2 regions of the Clostridium amazonense genome follow, and region 1 is predicted to be linked to the other one. Evidence: a T-box and tRNA genes for the amino acid it is inferred to sense, from the RefSeq annotation. Region 1 holds a T-box; the other holds one or more tRNA genes.
What was found. The T-box of region 1 lies ahead of metG (methionine--tRNA ligase). A T-box ahead of a tRNA ligase gene usually reads a tRNA of that ligase, here a tRNA-Met.
Positions count from the first base shown of each region.

Region 2: it has a tRNA-Met gene. The T-box ahead of metG (methionine--tRNA ligase) is inferred to sense a tRNA for this amino acid. The anticodon was not compared.

Region 1 is NZ_JBWKMH010000002.1:46,187-54,305, reverse strand. Features, by position in the region: gene gltS (sodium/glutamate symporter) at 1-260, shown strand, start outside; gene AC07E4_RS00360 (YitT family protein) at 297-1,175, opposite strand; gene AC07E4_RS00355 (histidinol phosphate phosphatase) at 1,607-2,374, shown strand; gene rbr (rubrerythrin) at 2,405-2,995, opposite strand; gene metG (methionine--tRNA ligase) at 3,138-5,072, opposite strand; T-box leader at 5,169-5,423, opposite strand; gene AC07E4_RS00340 (hypothetical protein) at 5,492-5,839, opposite strand; gene phoU (phosphate signaling complex protein PhoU) at 6,025-6,699, opposite strand; gene pstB (phosphate ABC transporter ATP-binding protein PstB) at 6,728-7,483, opposite strand; gene pstA (phosphate ABC transporter permease PstA) at 7,498-8,119, opposite strand, start outside.
Region 2 is NZ_JBWKMH010000010.1:166,564-174,682, forward strand. Features, by position in the region: gene AC07E4_RS05220 (transposase) at 91-1,044, shown strand; gene AC07E4_RS05225 (DEAD/DEAH box helicase) at 1,432-2,730, shown strand; tRNA gene AC07E4_RS05230 (tRNA-Met) at 2,982-3,057, opposite strand; gene AC07E4_RS05235 (hypothetical protein) at 3,616-3,918, shown strand; gene AC07E4_RS05240 (DUF3887 domain-containing protein) at 4,002-4,463, opposite strand; gene AC07E4_RS05245 (histidine kinase N-terminal domain-containing protein) at 4,815-6,587, shown strand; gene prdC (proline reductase-associated electron transfer protein PrdC) at 7,057-8,119, shown strand, end outside.

The DNA of each region.
Region 1 (8,119 bases):
CATTCTTCTCTTACTTTATTACATTTAGATTAATGGGAAAAGATTATGATGCTGCTGTTATATCTTCAGGACATTGCGGATTCGGAATGGGTGCTACCCCTAACGGAATGGCTAACATGGACGCTATAACAACAAAATTTGGAGCTTCTCCAAAAGCATTCTTTGTACTTCCTGTTGTTGGTGCATTCTTTGTTGACATTCTTAACTCCTTAATAATAGGTGGTTTTGTTAGTGTACTTTCACTTATGCATCTTATATAAAATTTAAAGAGACTGAACTAAGTTCAGTCTCTTTTTCTAATTTAACAATGCATTAAATCCTTCCCCAAAGATTTCACAAATATTATTAACAGTTATGAATGCATTTTTGTCAACTTCATATATACGTTTTCGCAATTTAGCAAAGTCTCTTCTACTTACAACAACTACTAATACATTTTTTTCCTCATTAGAAAATCCACCTTTGGCATTGTAAATAGTTGTTCCCTTAGCTAAATCCTTTAAAATGTATTCTTTTATTTCATCATATTTATCACTTATTATAGTAACTTCCTTACACATATTTATTCCATCTATTATAGCATCTATAACAAAACCATTCATTATAACACCAACCATAGCAAATAAAGCAAGTTTAGTTTCAAATGCAAATCCGGCCATTATAGTTACACTCAAGTCACACATTAATACGCCTTTTCCTAAATCTATATGAAAAAACTTATTTAAAATTTTAGCTAATATATCAGTTCCCCCAGTAGATGCATTATGATTAAACACAACTCCCATTCCAGCTCCTGAAATTAATATTCCTACTATCATTTCTAAAAATACTTCATCAGTAAATGGATGTGACATTGGCAAAAATCTTTCAAGTAAAGATATTATTCCTGATATTCCTAAACTAACATAAATAGTTTTTGCTCCAAATCCATTTCCTACAATTATAAATGCAAGTATAAATAAAACTACATTAATAATAATCATAAGCGTTCCTACTGAAAGCATAGGAAAAAACTTATTTATAACAATTCCAAGTCCATTAGCACCCCCAATTGCTAATTTATTGGGCATAAAGAAAAAATACATTCCACCAGCAACCATAAACATTCCTATAGTCATTATTATAAAATCTTTAACTTTATCTTTTAATTGTAGTTCGTTATTAACTTTCTCCATAAAAAAACCCCCTTTAAAATAAAAAATTGTATATTTATCAAATTAATTAAGCTGAAAAGGTTACTATATAGCCATTTCCGAACTTGCATTTTAAGTATATATTATTATCAGAAAATAATCAATTTTCTATTTTTTAATATTTTTATTACCATTTTTTCTTTTTTTGAATATATATTTTTTTACTTTTTCATCCTCAAAACTCTATATTTAAGTTACATAACCTTACGTAACCTTATTTTTTTATTCATGCAAATTAAAATTTATTCATTTTTTGAATGTTTTATAATTTAATATTGCATTTTTATTCATGCACTGTATTTGTTTATTTATTTTCCAATCTAAAATAAATAAACATTTTCCATTTACAATTTAATAAATAATAAAAAATTATGGTATATTATTTATATAAATATTTTTATAAAGGTGGTTAAATTATGTTTGATACACATATTCATACAACATTTTCTACTGATTCTCAAATGGGTATTAATGATGCTATAAGAAAATCAAAAGATTTAAATATAGGATTAATAATTACTGATCATATAGATTTAAATTATTATGATAAAACTAAATTTAGATTTGATATTGATGATTACTTTAAATCTTATTCTAAATACATAAGCAATAATTTTTTATTAGGCATAGAATTAGGCATGGACTTCAATTATGAAAAAAAGAATGCTGAAATTTACAATAACTATGACTTTGATATGATAATAGGCTCCCAACACTCTGTAAACGGCTTAGATATATATGAAGGTTCTTTATATAATAATAAAACTAAAGATGAGGTCTTCACTGATTACTTTAAGGATATACTAAAATCTGTACATACACATAACTATATAAACACGTTAGCTCATATTGATTATATTTGCAGATATAATCCTTATGATGATAAAGAAATATATGTTAATGAGTATTATGATTATTTAAAAGAAATATTTAATTTCTGTATTGAAAATGATATAGCTATAGAAGTAAATACTCGAAGATTTAATAATAAAAGTTGTTTACCAAACCTAAAAAACATTTATAAATTATATAAAGAAGTTGGTGGAACTTTTGTTACAATTGGTTCTGATAGTCATAACATTGATTCTATTGGAAGTAACTTTGACATTGCATCAGATTTTTGTAATGCATTGAATTTAAAACCTGTTTATTTTAAAAATAGAAAAATACAATATCTATAATTATAGATATTGTATTTTTTATTTATAATATTATTGTTCAATTCCATAATATTTTTCATAATATCCTTGTGGATAATGACAAAGTGGGCATACTTTTGGTGCTTCTTCTCCCTCATAAATATATCCACAATTTCTACATCTCCAAACCTCTTTTTCATCTCTTTTATATAATTTTCCTGATTTCATTAAATCGTATAGGTTTGTATATCTTTCATCATGTTTTTTCTCAACCTCAATTATTTTTTTAAATGCTGCCGCTACCTCTGGGTAACCTTCCTCTGTAGCTATTCTTTCAAATTCTGGGTAAGCATGAGTCCACTCATCATGTTCTCCTGCTGCTGCATATTTTAAGTTATCCATAGTTTTTCCTATAGCTACTGGATATTTTCCATCAACATCAACTTGTGCATCTTCACCTAATCCATTATTTAACAAATCAAAAAAGACTTTAGCATGAGCTTTTTCATTTTGAGCTGTTTCAGTAAAAATATGTTCTATGTACTCGTATTTTTCCTGTTTTGCTACATCTGCATAAAAAGTATATCTATTCCTTGCTTGAGATTCCCCAGCAAAAGCTCTCATTAAATTTGTTTCTGTTTTACTTCCCTTCAAACTTTTCATAAACTAAATCTCCTTCTAAATATATTTTAATAAAAAATTTCTCTTTAAAATTTAGTATTCCTAAAACTATAATATAAATTCTAATAAATGAAAAAAGTAAGATAAACTCACATAGAATTTATCTTACTTAAATAAGTTTAATCTATTTAACTATACTTCCACTTGGTAATTCACCTGGATTTACAGTATATAATTTGCTATCATCATCATTAGCTGCACATAAAATCATACCTTGAGAAAGTTCTCCTCTTAATGTTACAGGTTTTAAATTGGCAACTAAAACAACATTTTTTCCAACTAATTCTTCTGGTTTATAATGCATTGCTATTCCAGAAACAACCTGACGAATTTCTCCACCTAAATCTACTTTTAGTTTTAAAAGTTTTTTAGCTTTTTTTATTGGTTCGCATTCTAATACTTTAACAACTCTTAAATCAACCTTGTCAAAGTCATCAATTGTTATTTCTTCTTTAATAGGTTCCATTTTAACTGGATTTGCTGCTTTTTTAGCTTCTTCTGCTATTTTTTCAAGCTCAGCTATCTTTGCTTCAACATCTATTCTTGGGAATATAACATCACCTTTGCACACTTTAGTTCCTGGTTCAGTTCCATTGAACTCGCTTAAACTTTCCCAAGTTATATTTTTATCATTTAATTGTGCATTTATTTTTTCACTTGTAGTTGGCAAGAATGCTGAAACTAAAACAGATACTATTCTTAAAGATTCTGCTAAGTTATATAAAACTGTAGCAAGTCTTGGCTTCTTATCTTCCTCTTTTCCAAGTACCCAAGGTGTTGTTTCATCTATATATTTATTTGTTCTTCTTATTAATGTCCATATATTATCTAATGCTGCTGGTGCATTAAACTTATCTATAGCTTCCTCTACAAGTTTAGGTGTTTTAAGTGCTAAACTTATTAATTCATCATCTATAGCTTCTTTAACTTGTGGTGCTGGTATAACTCCATCAAAATATTTTTCTATCATTGTAACTGTTCTTGAAAGTAAATTTCCAAGATCATTTGCAAGGTCTGAATTTGTTTTCTTTATAAATATTTCATTATTAAATAATCCATCTGAACCAAATGGTATTTCATGTAATAAGTAATATCTTACTGCATCAACACCAAAGTGATTAACTAGAACTACTGGATCTACAACATTTCCTTTTGATTTAGACATTTTACCACCATCAACAAGTAGCCATCCATGTCCAAATACTTGTTTAGGAAGTGGTAAATCTAATGCCATTAACATTATAGGCCAATAAATTGTGTGGAATCTTAATATATCTTTTCCAATTAAATGTACATCTGCTGGCCAATATTTTTCTAAAAGCTCTGTGTTATCACTGTTATATCCTAGTGCAGTTATATAATTTGAAAGTGCGTCTATCCAAACATATATAACATGACCTGGATCAAACTCTACAGGAATTCCCCATGTAAATGATGTTCTTGATATACATAGGTCCTGAAGACCTGGTCTTAAGAAGTTATTAAGCATTTCATTTTTTCTTGATTCTGGTTGAATAAAATCAGGGTGTTTTTCAATATATTCTATTAATCTGTCTGCATAGTTAGACATTTTAAAGAAATATGCTTCTTCTTTAGCTTTCTCAACTGGTCTTCCACAATCAGGACATTTTCCATCAACTAATTGAGTTTCTGTCCAGAATGATTCACATGGAGTACAATATAATCCTTCATATGAACTTTTGTATATATCACCTTGATCATATAATTTTTTAAATATTTTTTGCACTGCACTTTTATGATAATCTTCAGTTGTTCTTATGAATTTATCGTATTTAATATCCATTAAACTCCAAAGTTCCTTTATTCCTGCAACAACTTCATCTATGTATTCTATTGGTTGTATACCCTTTTCTTCTGCTATTCTTTGAAGCTTTTGACCATGTTCATCTGTTCCTGTTAAGAACATTACATCATGTCCTGTTAATCTTTTAAATCTTGCTATTGCATCTGCTGCAACTGTAGTATATGTATTTCCTATATGAAGTTTCGCAGATGGATAGTATATAGGTGTTGTTATATAAAATGGTTTTTTTGTCATTTTTACTTCCTCCAAACTTTAATGTTATTTTAATTATTACACTTTTTATTAAGTAAATTCTTTAAATAAAAAAGTCTCTATACAAAGTTTACTTTGTATAGAGACGTATTATACGTGTTACCACTCTAATTTATACTTGTTTCACAACAAGTACCTTAATAAGTGACTCAACTTTTAAAGTATTTATCACCTTGCAATATATCGGTTGCTCCCGTATCTTCCTAACTAATACATAGCTCAGAAAATATGCTCCAAGACCATCTTCATAATGATTTATACCACTAGCTTTCACCTAACCTAGCTCTCTTTTAGATACTCCTTCACTATTACTCTTCTTTTCACAGCATTTCATTTATTATTTATTATTATCATATGTTAAATAAAATATTCTGTCAATATAAAACTAATTTTAAATCAATTTAAATAATTGCTAAAATAATTAAAATTGCTCCAGAACCAATAAAATATGATGTAATAGAGTCATTTTTATAAAAATATTTTGCTTCCTCATTCAGTTTATCTTCTTCATATTTTCTAGAACCTATATTAAAATATTTTCTAGTCATTCTATCACTTACAATCCTCTTTTGACCTGATGATTTTATTACTAATCCTAATAAAAAGTTTACAGTTGCTAAATATAGCATGCAAGTTTTAATAAACATAATATCTGTAAATCTGCTTTTTATCAGTGCTATGACTAATATAAGAGCTATATTAATACCAAGTAAAATTATAAGCTTTTTTATTTTATCCAATAACTTCATAACTTAGCCCCCCAAAGTTAATTGTAATATTTATTATAATTTTAATCCAATATTTTACTTTTTCAATATTCTTTTGTAATTATTTACATATTGTTAATTATTTACCACAAAATAAAAGCAAGATTAAACTTATAAAATAATTCAACCTCACCTTTTCATAAAATATACATTTAATTGTAACACTTCTATAATCTATATCTTTTCCCTTTAATATAATACATTACTTCTTCTACTATGTTTGTTATATGGTCTCCAGCTCTTTCTAAGTGCTTATTAACCAGTATTCCTTGAAGATATTTATTTATTTTTTCCTTATCCTCTGTTTTTTGTATATATCCTATAAATAGCTCTAAATTTCTTCTATATATATCATCTATTTCATCATCTAAATTAGCAACAACCTTAGCTTCCTCTAAACTATCATTTTTGTATGCATTCATAATTTTAGCTAGCATGCTTTTTAATATTTCAATTGCTTTTATAAATGATTTATTTAAAATTTTAAGTTCTTCAGTTTGATTTTCACTAAATGCTAAAACATAATTAGAAATATTTTTAGTGTAATCTGCAATTCTTTCTACTTCTGTAGAAATTTTTATAATAGTAATAATAGTTCTTAAATCTATTGCCACAGGACCCTGTTTTGCTATTATTATTACTGCTTCATTGTTTATTTCGTCATTTAATTCATTTATTTCATGATCTTTTTTTATTGTATCTAATGCTAATTCTTTATCATTATTTTCTAATGATTTTATAACATTACTATACATATTTATAGTTTTATCACACATTAAATCTAGCTTTTCTTCCAATTCTTTTAATTCATTTTCAAAATTTTTTCTTAAACTAGCATTCATAAATTTATCCTCCCTTTAAACTTTACTTTTAGCCGAATCTTCCTGTTATATAATCTTCTGTTCTCATGTCTTGTGGGTTAGAAAATATAATGTCTGTTTTATCAAATTCAACTACTTTTCCATTTAGAAAGAATGCAGTTTTATCTGATATACGAGCTGCTTGTTGCATATTATGAGTTACTATTACTATAGTATAATTTTCCTTTAATGATAGTATTAATTCTTCAATCTTCATTGTTGATATTGGGTCTAATGCTGATGTTGGTTCATCCATAAGTATTACTTCTGGTTTCATAGCTATTGTTCTTGCAATACATAGTCTTTGTTGTTGTCCTCCAGACATTCCTGCTGCTGGAGATTTTAATCTATCCTTTACTTCATCCCAAAGTGCTGCAGCTTTTAAACTTTCTTCTACTATTTTATCTAACTTTTTTCTATCCTTTAAACCATGTATTTTAGGTCCATATGCAACATTATCATATATACTCATTGGAAATGGATTAGGTTTTTGAAATACCATTCCAACTTTAGTTCTTAGTTTTATTACATCATCATCTTTATTTATATCATTGTCATCAATAAAAATTTCACCTGTTATCTTAACTCCATCTATTAAATCATTCATTCTATTTAAAGTTCTTAGAAATGTTGATTTACCACATCCAGAAGGTCCTATTAATGCAGTTACTTCATTTTCTTTAATATCCATATCTATATTAAACAATGCTTGCTTTTCACCATAAAATAAATTTAAATTTTTTACTGAAATTTTTTTATTTTCCATTTCATCACCTTCTCCTAGTAATTTCCCTTAGTAAATTTTCTTCCTATAAATCTTGAAAGTAAATTTAATATCAATATTATAACTATTAGAACTATACCTATTCCTGCTGCTAATTCTATGTTTCCTTGTTCTTTAGTTACTAAGTATGCATGAACAGTTAATGTTCTAGCACTATTCATAACACTTTTAGGAAGTGCAACTGCTGTTCCTGCTGTTAAAAGTATTGCTGCTGACTCTCCTATTATTCTACCGATTGACAATATTACACCTGATAATATTCCTGGCATTGCACTTGGAATTATAACTTTATAAAGTGTCTGAAACCTAGTTCCACCCAATGCTAAAGATGCTTCTTTATAACTTTCTGGCACTGTTTTTAATGCTTCTTCTGTTGTTCTAATTATTACTGGTAATATCATAATGGCAAGTGTTAAACTAGCCGCCAAAATTGAATATCCCATTTTTAACATAATTACAAAGAATATAGAGCCAAATAATCCATATATAATTGATGGAATTCCTGCTAATATTTCAGTAGAAAATCTTATAAATTTAACTATTGAACCTTGTTTTGCATATTCTTGCAAATAAATTGCAGCTAAAATTCCTATAGGTGTTCCTATAATCAATGCTAAT
Region 2 (8,119 bases), on a different contig from region 1:
TTTTTCTATATATGATAAGTTTTCTGTTTAAATAAAACTCTTTTGTCAATATTTATAAATAAGTATAAATATAAAAAAGGAGCGATTGTTTTGTCACGTCAAGCAAGAGTAACAGATTTAAATGGAATATATCACATAGTAATCCATGAATCAAAATCAAAACCATTATTTCCATCAGAATTAGATAAAGAAATGATGATGGAAAAAATAAGAGAAAGTCAAATAAAATATCAATTTAAAATCTATGCATATTGTTTAATGGACACCCATGCACACTTCATAATAGACTCAAATGGCGAAGAAATTAGTACAATAATGAAAAGTATAGGACTTAGGTATGTAAAATACTATAACCCTAAATATGACACAAACGGATCACTACTAAAAGAAAGATTTTTTAGTGAACTAATAAACACTGATGAATACTTACTAAAAGCATCACTATACATACATGCTAACCCAAAAGATATATTTGGCTATAGTGAAATGCCTGAAACATACAGATTTTCAAGCATGCGTTGTTACCTCGGAAATGAAGATGAATTTGGAATATTAGACACAGACTTCATACTAAGCATATTATCAATAAACTCAAGATATGCAGTGGAATCATATGTAAAACTATTCAAACACACATTAATACAAAAAGTATCACACTTTAAAGAACTCGACCTATCAACCACACTAACAATCAACAACAGAAAAATAGAAATAAAAATAAACGATAAGAAATTTGGAATAACAAGAAAAATACTAAAAAGAAACTTTGATGTAGAGCAAATAATAGACTTCGTAGAAAAAGAAACAGGAATAACAAGAAGTTCATTCCTAACCAAAGCAGATCATGGAGTAAAAACACCAAAAGCACTATTCATACTACTAACAGGAATATACACAGAAAAAACAACATATGAAATTGGACACATATTAGAAGACATGTCCATAGAAGAAGTAAATGCCCTAAGCAACGAAGGCATTCACTTAGTACTACATGAAGATAAATACAAAAACATAATTGAAAAATTTTATAGTGAAAACAAATAACAAAAAATTTTTGATAAAATCACTATGATATAAATTTTTATATGGGAAGTGGACAAGCAATTAAAAAACTCAATATTATGTATAAAATTAGTCTAAAAACCATGATTATATCTAAAATAATTAATTAAAACTATCAATAAAAGTGACGGTCATCAATAAGTAGTGACAAAACAATTGACAGTCATAAAATAAAATTGAAAAAGTATAGAATAAATATGACTGTCACCTTTATAAGGGGATTTGAGTGAAAGTAAAGTTATTTTTAAATGTATGCTTTGGTGTGGTATAATTATATTTTATGATATGAGCGTATTAAAAAAGATAAGAATAAACAAATTGCGTATTAGAGAGCAAAATATTAAAATGAGTTACTTACGAAGGAGAAAAATGTTATTTGAAAATTTAAATATAATAGAACCAATAAAAAGGGCATTGGAAGATGCAGGTTATAAGGAACCTACATTGATACAAGAAAAGTCTATTCCAATAGGTTTAAAAGGATTAGATTTATTAGGTTGTGCACAAACAGGAACAGGTAAGACGGCAGCATTTGCAATTCCTGTGTTACAGAACATAATTAATGAAACACAAGAAAAAGATACAAATAAGAAGAGTATAAAGGCATTAATATTAGCACCTACTAGAGAATTAGCTATACAAATTGGAGAAAGTTTTGAGATGTATAGTAAATACACGAATGTGAAGAGTGCAGTGATTTTTGGGGGGGTATCTCAGAATCCACAAGTAAAAGTATTAAAAGAAGGTGTTGATATATTAATTGCAACACCAGGAAGACTTATAGATTTAATTAATCAAAAATTTATTAAGTTGGATAACGTAAAACACTTTGTTCTTGATGAAGCTGATCGTATGCTTGATATGGGAATGATACATGATGTAAAAAGAATAATAACTAAGATGCCAAATAAAAGACAAAACATGTTATTTTCAGCAACTATGCCAAAGGAAATAAGAAATTTAGTAGAGTCTATTTTAAAGGATCCAGTTAAAGTTGAAGTTGCTCCAGTTTCATCTACAGTAGATACTATTTCACAAGGTGTATATTTTGTAGCAAAAAAAGATAAGAAAAATTTATTAATTGATATACTTAAGGATGAGTCAATAAAATCACTTTTGGTATTTTCAAGAACAAAATATGGAGCTAATAATATAACAAAACAACTTGCAAAGGCTGGTATTGAAGCATTAGCTATACATGGTAATAAGTCTCAAAATGCTAGACAAATTGCATTAAATAGTTTTAAAGATGGAAGTATAAGAGTGTTAGTTGCAACGGATATAGCTGCTAGAGGAATTGATGTTGAAGATTTATCATATGTAATAAATTATGACTTACCAGAAGTGCCAGAAACTTATGTTCATAGAATTGGACGTACTGGAAGAGCTGGACATAATGGTGCTGCATTTTCATTTTGTGATTCTGAAGAAAGAAAGTACCTTAGAGATATTGAGAAGGTTATAAAACAATCAATACCAGTTATAGAGTCGCATAAATACACAGAGGAATTACCTAAAGAAGTTAGAGAAATTCCAAAAGTAGAAAGAAATAAATCAGAAAGAAGTCACAATAATAATAGTAAAAATAACAAGAGTAACAAAAATGGACGAATTGGAAGAAACAATTGGTCACATAAAAGAAAATCAAAAAATAAATCCAATAATTAAAATAATTATATAAATAAAATATAGCAAATTTCTAGTTATAGAGAATTGCTATATTTTTTTAATTATTATTTGAAACCAAATTTCAACCTTTACAAATTAATGGAATGTATTTAATTAGGTTATCTAAGTATATTAAAAAAGAAGAAATGACAATAGTTTTAGTTAAGAAAAAATAAATTTGTTTGTTGAAATGAATAATTAGTGTTTTTAAGCATGAAAAAAGATTCTATATAAATTATAGAATCTTTTTTTGGTTGCGGGAGCAGGACTTGAACCTACGACCTTCGGGTTATGAGCCCGACGAGCTACCAACTGCTCCACCCCGCGATATTAAATTCTTAAGGGATTTCCTTAAGCTATGTTGTAAGTATAGTCGTATTATATATATAAGTCAATGGTATTTAGAAAAATAAAATTATATTTATTTTTTAAAAAGATAATTTGTAAATATTAGGGAAATATATAGGCGTATATAACTGTTAAAAAACTATTTTCTTAAACCAACTTTTAGATATTCTAACTTTATTGGGCATTTTAGCATCATGTCCAATACACTGAATTTAGTAAGATAAGACTATAAACTTTAATTGTGAAAGAAAATGTAACAGTAATAAAAGTAAGAAGTTAGAATTGATTTATGCAGCATGAGATTTCAAAATATAATTAGAATTTTTTAAATTTATAAATTTGTGCACATTTTCAGAAAAATTATCCACAGTATTTATGATAAATATAACTTTTATATAAATACTGTGGATAATTTTTGGGGATTTATTAGATTATGTAGATAATAAATATGGTTATGTAATTTAATAATATAATGTATAATTCAAAGTGTAATGTTTAAAATAAAAAAATGAGTACAGTTTATAAGGACGTGAAAAAATGGCTAAGAAGAATAGTATAAATAATGATTTTTTAAAATCAGTTAGGAATAATCTGTCACCCAAAGTATATGATTTAGTATTGAAACTTGTTAATGAGAATAGAGAAGATATGGCTAAAATAGTGCTAAAAGTAGATTATCTTTTAGAATATACTAGTAATTGTATTAAAGCAAGAGATTATGATGAAGCAAGAGAAACTTTAGACGGTGCTAGAAAAAGAATCGACATGTTAAAAAATGAGGGTGAAGATGTTTCGTATCTAGAGTATTTATATGAAGGTATAAATAAAAAGTGTAAATAAAAAGTGTAAATAAAAAGTGTAAATTAAAGTCCAGTGACACATGTTACTGGACTTTAATTTTACGATATATTAAGTAAAAACTCTTATTTTTTATTTTCTTTTTTTAATTCTTTTGCTGCTTTTTGAAGTCCTTTAGATTGATATAAAATGCCTTCTACTTTATGATTTTCATCATTTTCTTTATAAACTACTGATATAAGAACATTATTTTCTTTTGCAAAATTTGCTTTATATAATGCACGAACATATCCATCTTTAGTTTCACCTTTAAAGAATTCATGAGATTTGTAAGCACCAAGAGTATTGGAAATTAAAGTTGCTTGCTCATCAAAAGTTTCCTTAGAAAAGGTCTTTTTCATTTCATCGCTAAAGTAGGATTCTATTTTGTTATAATCTTTTTTATCCATAGCAGTTATAACCTTACTAGCTATGTCATTAGAATAGTTTTGTAATGCTTCTGTATCCACTTTTTCTCCACAAGCAGTAAGTGAAAGTGTTATTAAAAAAGTAGAAAGAATAATTATAGATTTTTTAATAAATTTCATTATATACACCTCTAATTTCTATTAAAATATTATATAAATTAATATTTTATATTATTTAACAAATTTATATTAGCTATTATAAGATTAATACAAGTGTTTTTATTATGGTCAAATTTACTAATATATATAAATAAATATAATTTGAATTAGAAAAATTAGACTATTTAATTTATTATAACAAAATTTAATAAATATTACCTTAATAAAATTGGAACATAATTCAATAAAGACAGTTAAGATATTCAAATTAAGAGGAAATTAATAAAAGTTATGGATAATTGAATATATAACTGGTGTTAGGTATAATTTAGGAGAGAATTATAAATATTTTTATGGATAAAAGGTGGAAATATGAATTTAGAAGAGTTGTTATATAAAGCTAAAGATATTATGAGTAAAAATGTTGTAAAGGTTTTTACTCATGATAATGTTAAGTACGTTTGTAATTTAATGGTGAAAAACAATTTGGATGAAACAATAGTTATAAATGAAGTTAATAAATTAGAAGGAATTTTTACACGTAATGATTTAGCAGAGGTAGAAAGAATTTTTGCAAAAAAAGGAGATAAGTCTATATTCAATGAAAAGATTATAAATTATTGCACTAAAGATGTAATAACAGTAAGTCCTAATGATTATGCAAGAGATATTCGGGATATGATGCTTGAAAAAGAAATAGGACGTGTACCAGTTGTAGAAGATAATAAGGTAATTGGTGTATTAACAAGCAATAATTTAAGAGATAGTTTTTATTTAAAAATAGATGAAATGTTTACTTTGCAGAATAATATTTTAAGCAATATTCATGAAGCCATTTGTATATGTGACACAAAGGGTAAGGTTATGTATTGGAATAAAAGTGCAGAGAAGTTATATGGTTTAAAGGCGGAAGATATAGTTGGGGAAAGTGTTAGAAAGCATTTTAACAACCCAATTATACCTAAAGTTTTAAAAGAAGGTAAAGCTATTGAAAATATTGAACACCAGCCTATGAGGGGGAAGTCAGTAATTTTAAGTGTTGTACCTATATTTAATAATCAAAATGAAATGATTGCTGTAGTGTCAACAGATAGAGATGTTACCGAAGTGGTTTCATTGTCTGAAAAATTAGAAAATGCAAATGCAAAAGTTGAGGCATTAAGTAAGGCTTATAGTAAGGAGTTTTCTAATAATTATACTTTTTCATATATAGTTGGGAAAAGCAAAAAAATAATGGATTCTATATTATTAGCGCAAAAAGTTGCACCAAGTACAGCATCGGTTTTAATAACTGGTGAAAGTGGGACAGGCAAAGAAGTTTTTGCAAAATCCATACATGAGGCTAGTGGAAGGAGCGGGCAATTTGTTGCTGTAAATTGTAGTGCTATTCCAGAAAATTTATTAGAAAGTGAATTGTTTGGGTATGTAGAAGGTGCATTCACGGGTGCTGTGAAAAAAGGAAAAATGGGTATGTTTGAATTTGCAAATAATGGTACATTATTTTTAGATGAGATAGGAGAAATGCCTATAGGGATGCAAAGTAAGTTATTAAGAGTGCTACAAGACGGTGTTATTCATAGATTGGGAAGTGAAAAAATTATTCATACCAATACAAGAATTATAGCGGCAACTAATAAAGATTTAAAAAAAGCAATAAAAAATAATGAATTTAGAAGTGATTTGTTTTATAGATTAGCAATTGTTCAAATTGAATTACCTTCACTAAGAGAAAGGAAAGATGATATTAAAGAATTTATAGATATTTTTATAAATCAAAGTTCGAAAAAAGAAAATATAGAAATAAGTTCAATAGATGAAGAGATATATAATATATTGTGTAATTATAAATGGGAAGGTAATATAAGAGAATTAAAAAATGTTGTTCAAAGAATGGTAGTGTTATCAAATAATAAAAGGGTAACAGTAAATAGTATACCAGAATATATATTAGAATATTTTTATGGTAGATCTAAAGAAGATACAGTTATAGATTATTATAACTTGGATGAAAGAGTTAAGGCTTTAGAAATGGAACTTATTAGAGATGTCATGGAAAGTACTAATGGAAATAAAGCAAAAGCTGCTGAAATTTTAAGAATAAAAAGAAGCACATTATATTATAAGTTAAGCCAATATGATTTATAAATAAAAATATCCTGTTTTGGGGTGTGCAAGTTGTTGATAAAAAACTCGTATACCTTAATAGTAGAATGTACTCAAGAATGTTTTACTATAGTTTACAGGATATTTTTTATTTGTAAATTTAATAGAATGGAGCTTAATGATAAAAGTGTCAAAAAAATAACAGATATGTCAAAAAAATAACATATACATAAAATGACAGTATATCAATTGAAAAATAGAAAGTATATACATGAGAAGAAGAAAAAGTGACTAAATTTTGACATTTATTTAAATATGTATTTGAATAAATAGAAGTTTTAAAATTTACAAAAGTGTTAATTTTGTTGCATCAAAGTAAACGTTTCAATAAAATTTAACAAGGTTGGCACAGTAGTTGCTTATATATTATTTATAGAAAGTTATTAAAACTTTAATGTTAATAATATATAAATTTATGAGTTGTTATATCAATACTCAAGGGGGAGAAAAAATGACTACTATGGTTAAATTTCCTTTAAAAATGCACATAGGAGCTAATTGTGAACCTATTGTTAAATTAGGACAGTTAGTTAAAAGAGGAGAATGTATTGCAGCTCCTAATAAGGGTCTAGGTGCTAAGATACATACAAGCATTAATGGAGAAATAAAAGAGATAAATGAGAATGAAATAGTAATCTTAAAGGGTGAAAATCAAAGCACTGATTATGTAAAGATAAAAGAATGTAATAGCATCAAAGAATATGTGTTTGAAGCTGGAATTGTTGGAGCTGGTGGAGCTGGATTTCCAACTCATGTTAAGTTAAATGCAGAAATTTCAGAGGGTTGTATAATAGCAAATTGTGCAGAATGTGAACCGCTTTTAAAACACAATATAAAACTTTTAGAGGAAAATCCTCAAGAAGTAATAAAAGGAATAAAATATGCAATGGAAGCAACTAAAGCACCAAAGGCATATATAGGAATAAAATCTAAAAATAAAGATGCAATAGAATCAATAAAAAAAGCATTAGTAAATGAAGAAAATATAGAAATAAAAGAGCTTAAAGATATATATCCAATGGGAGAGGAAAGAGCATTAATACATTCAGTATTAGGTGTATGGTTAGAGCCAACACAGCTTCCATTAGAAGCAGGTGCTGTAGTTTTAAATACAGAAACACTTGCAAATATAAAAAGAGCAGTTGAAGATAGAAAACCAGTTATAGATAAAGATATAACTATAGCAGGAAAATTAAAAGATACAGAAAGTAGAATATTTTTCAATGTTCCTATTGGAACAAAGATTGAAGAACTTGTAAATGAATGTGGTGGAATTGATGGAGAATATGGCGAATTAGTTATTGGTGGACCTTACACTGGAAAATCAGCAAAACTTGAAGAAGCTATAGTAACAAAGATTTCTGGAGGAGCAATAGCAACAATAGAGTTCCCAGAGTTTAAGGGAAATGTAGGTCTTTTAGTTTGTGCATGTGGTGCAAATGAAGATAGACTTAGAGATATTGCTTCAAAAATGCATTCAAATGTAGTTTCTGTAATGGATTGTAAGAACATAG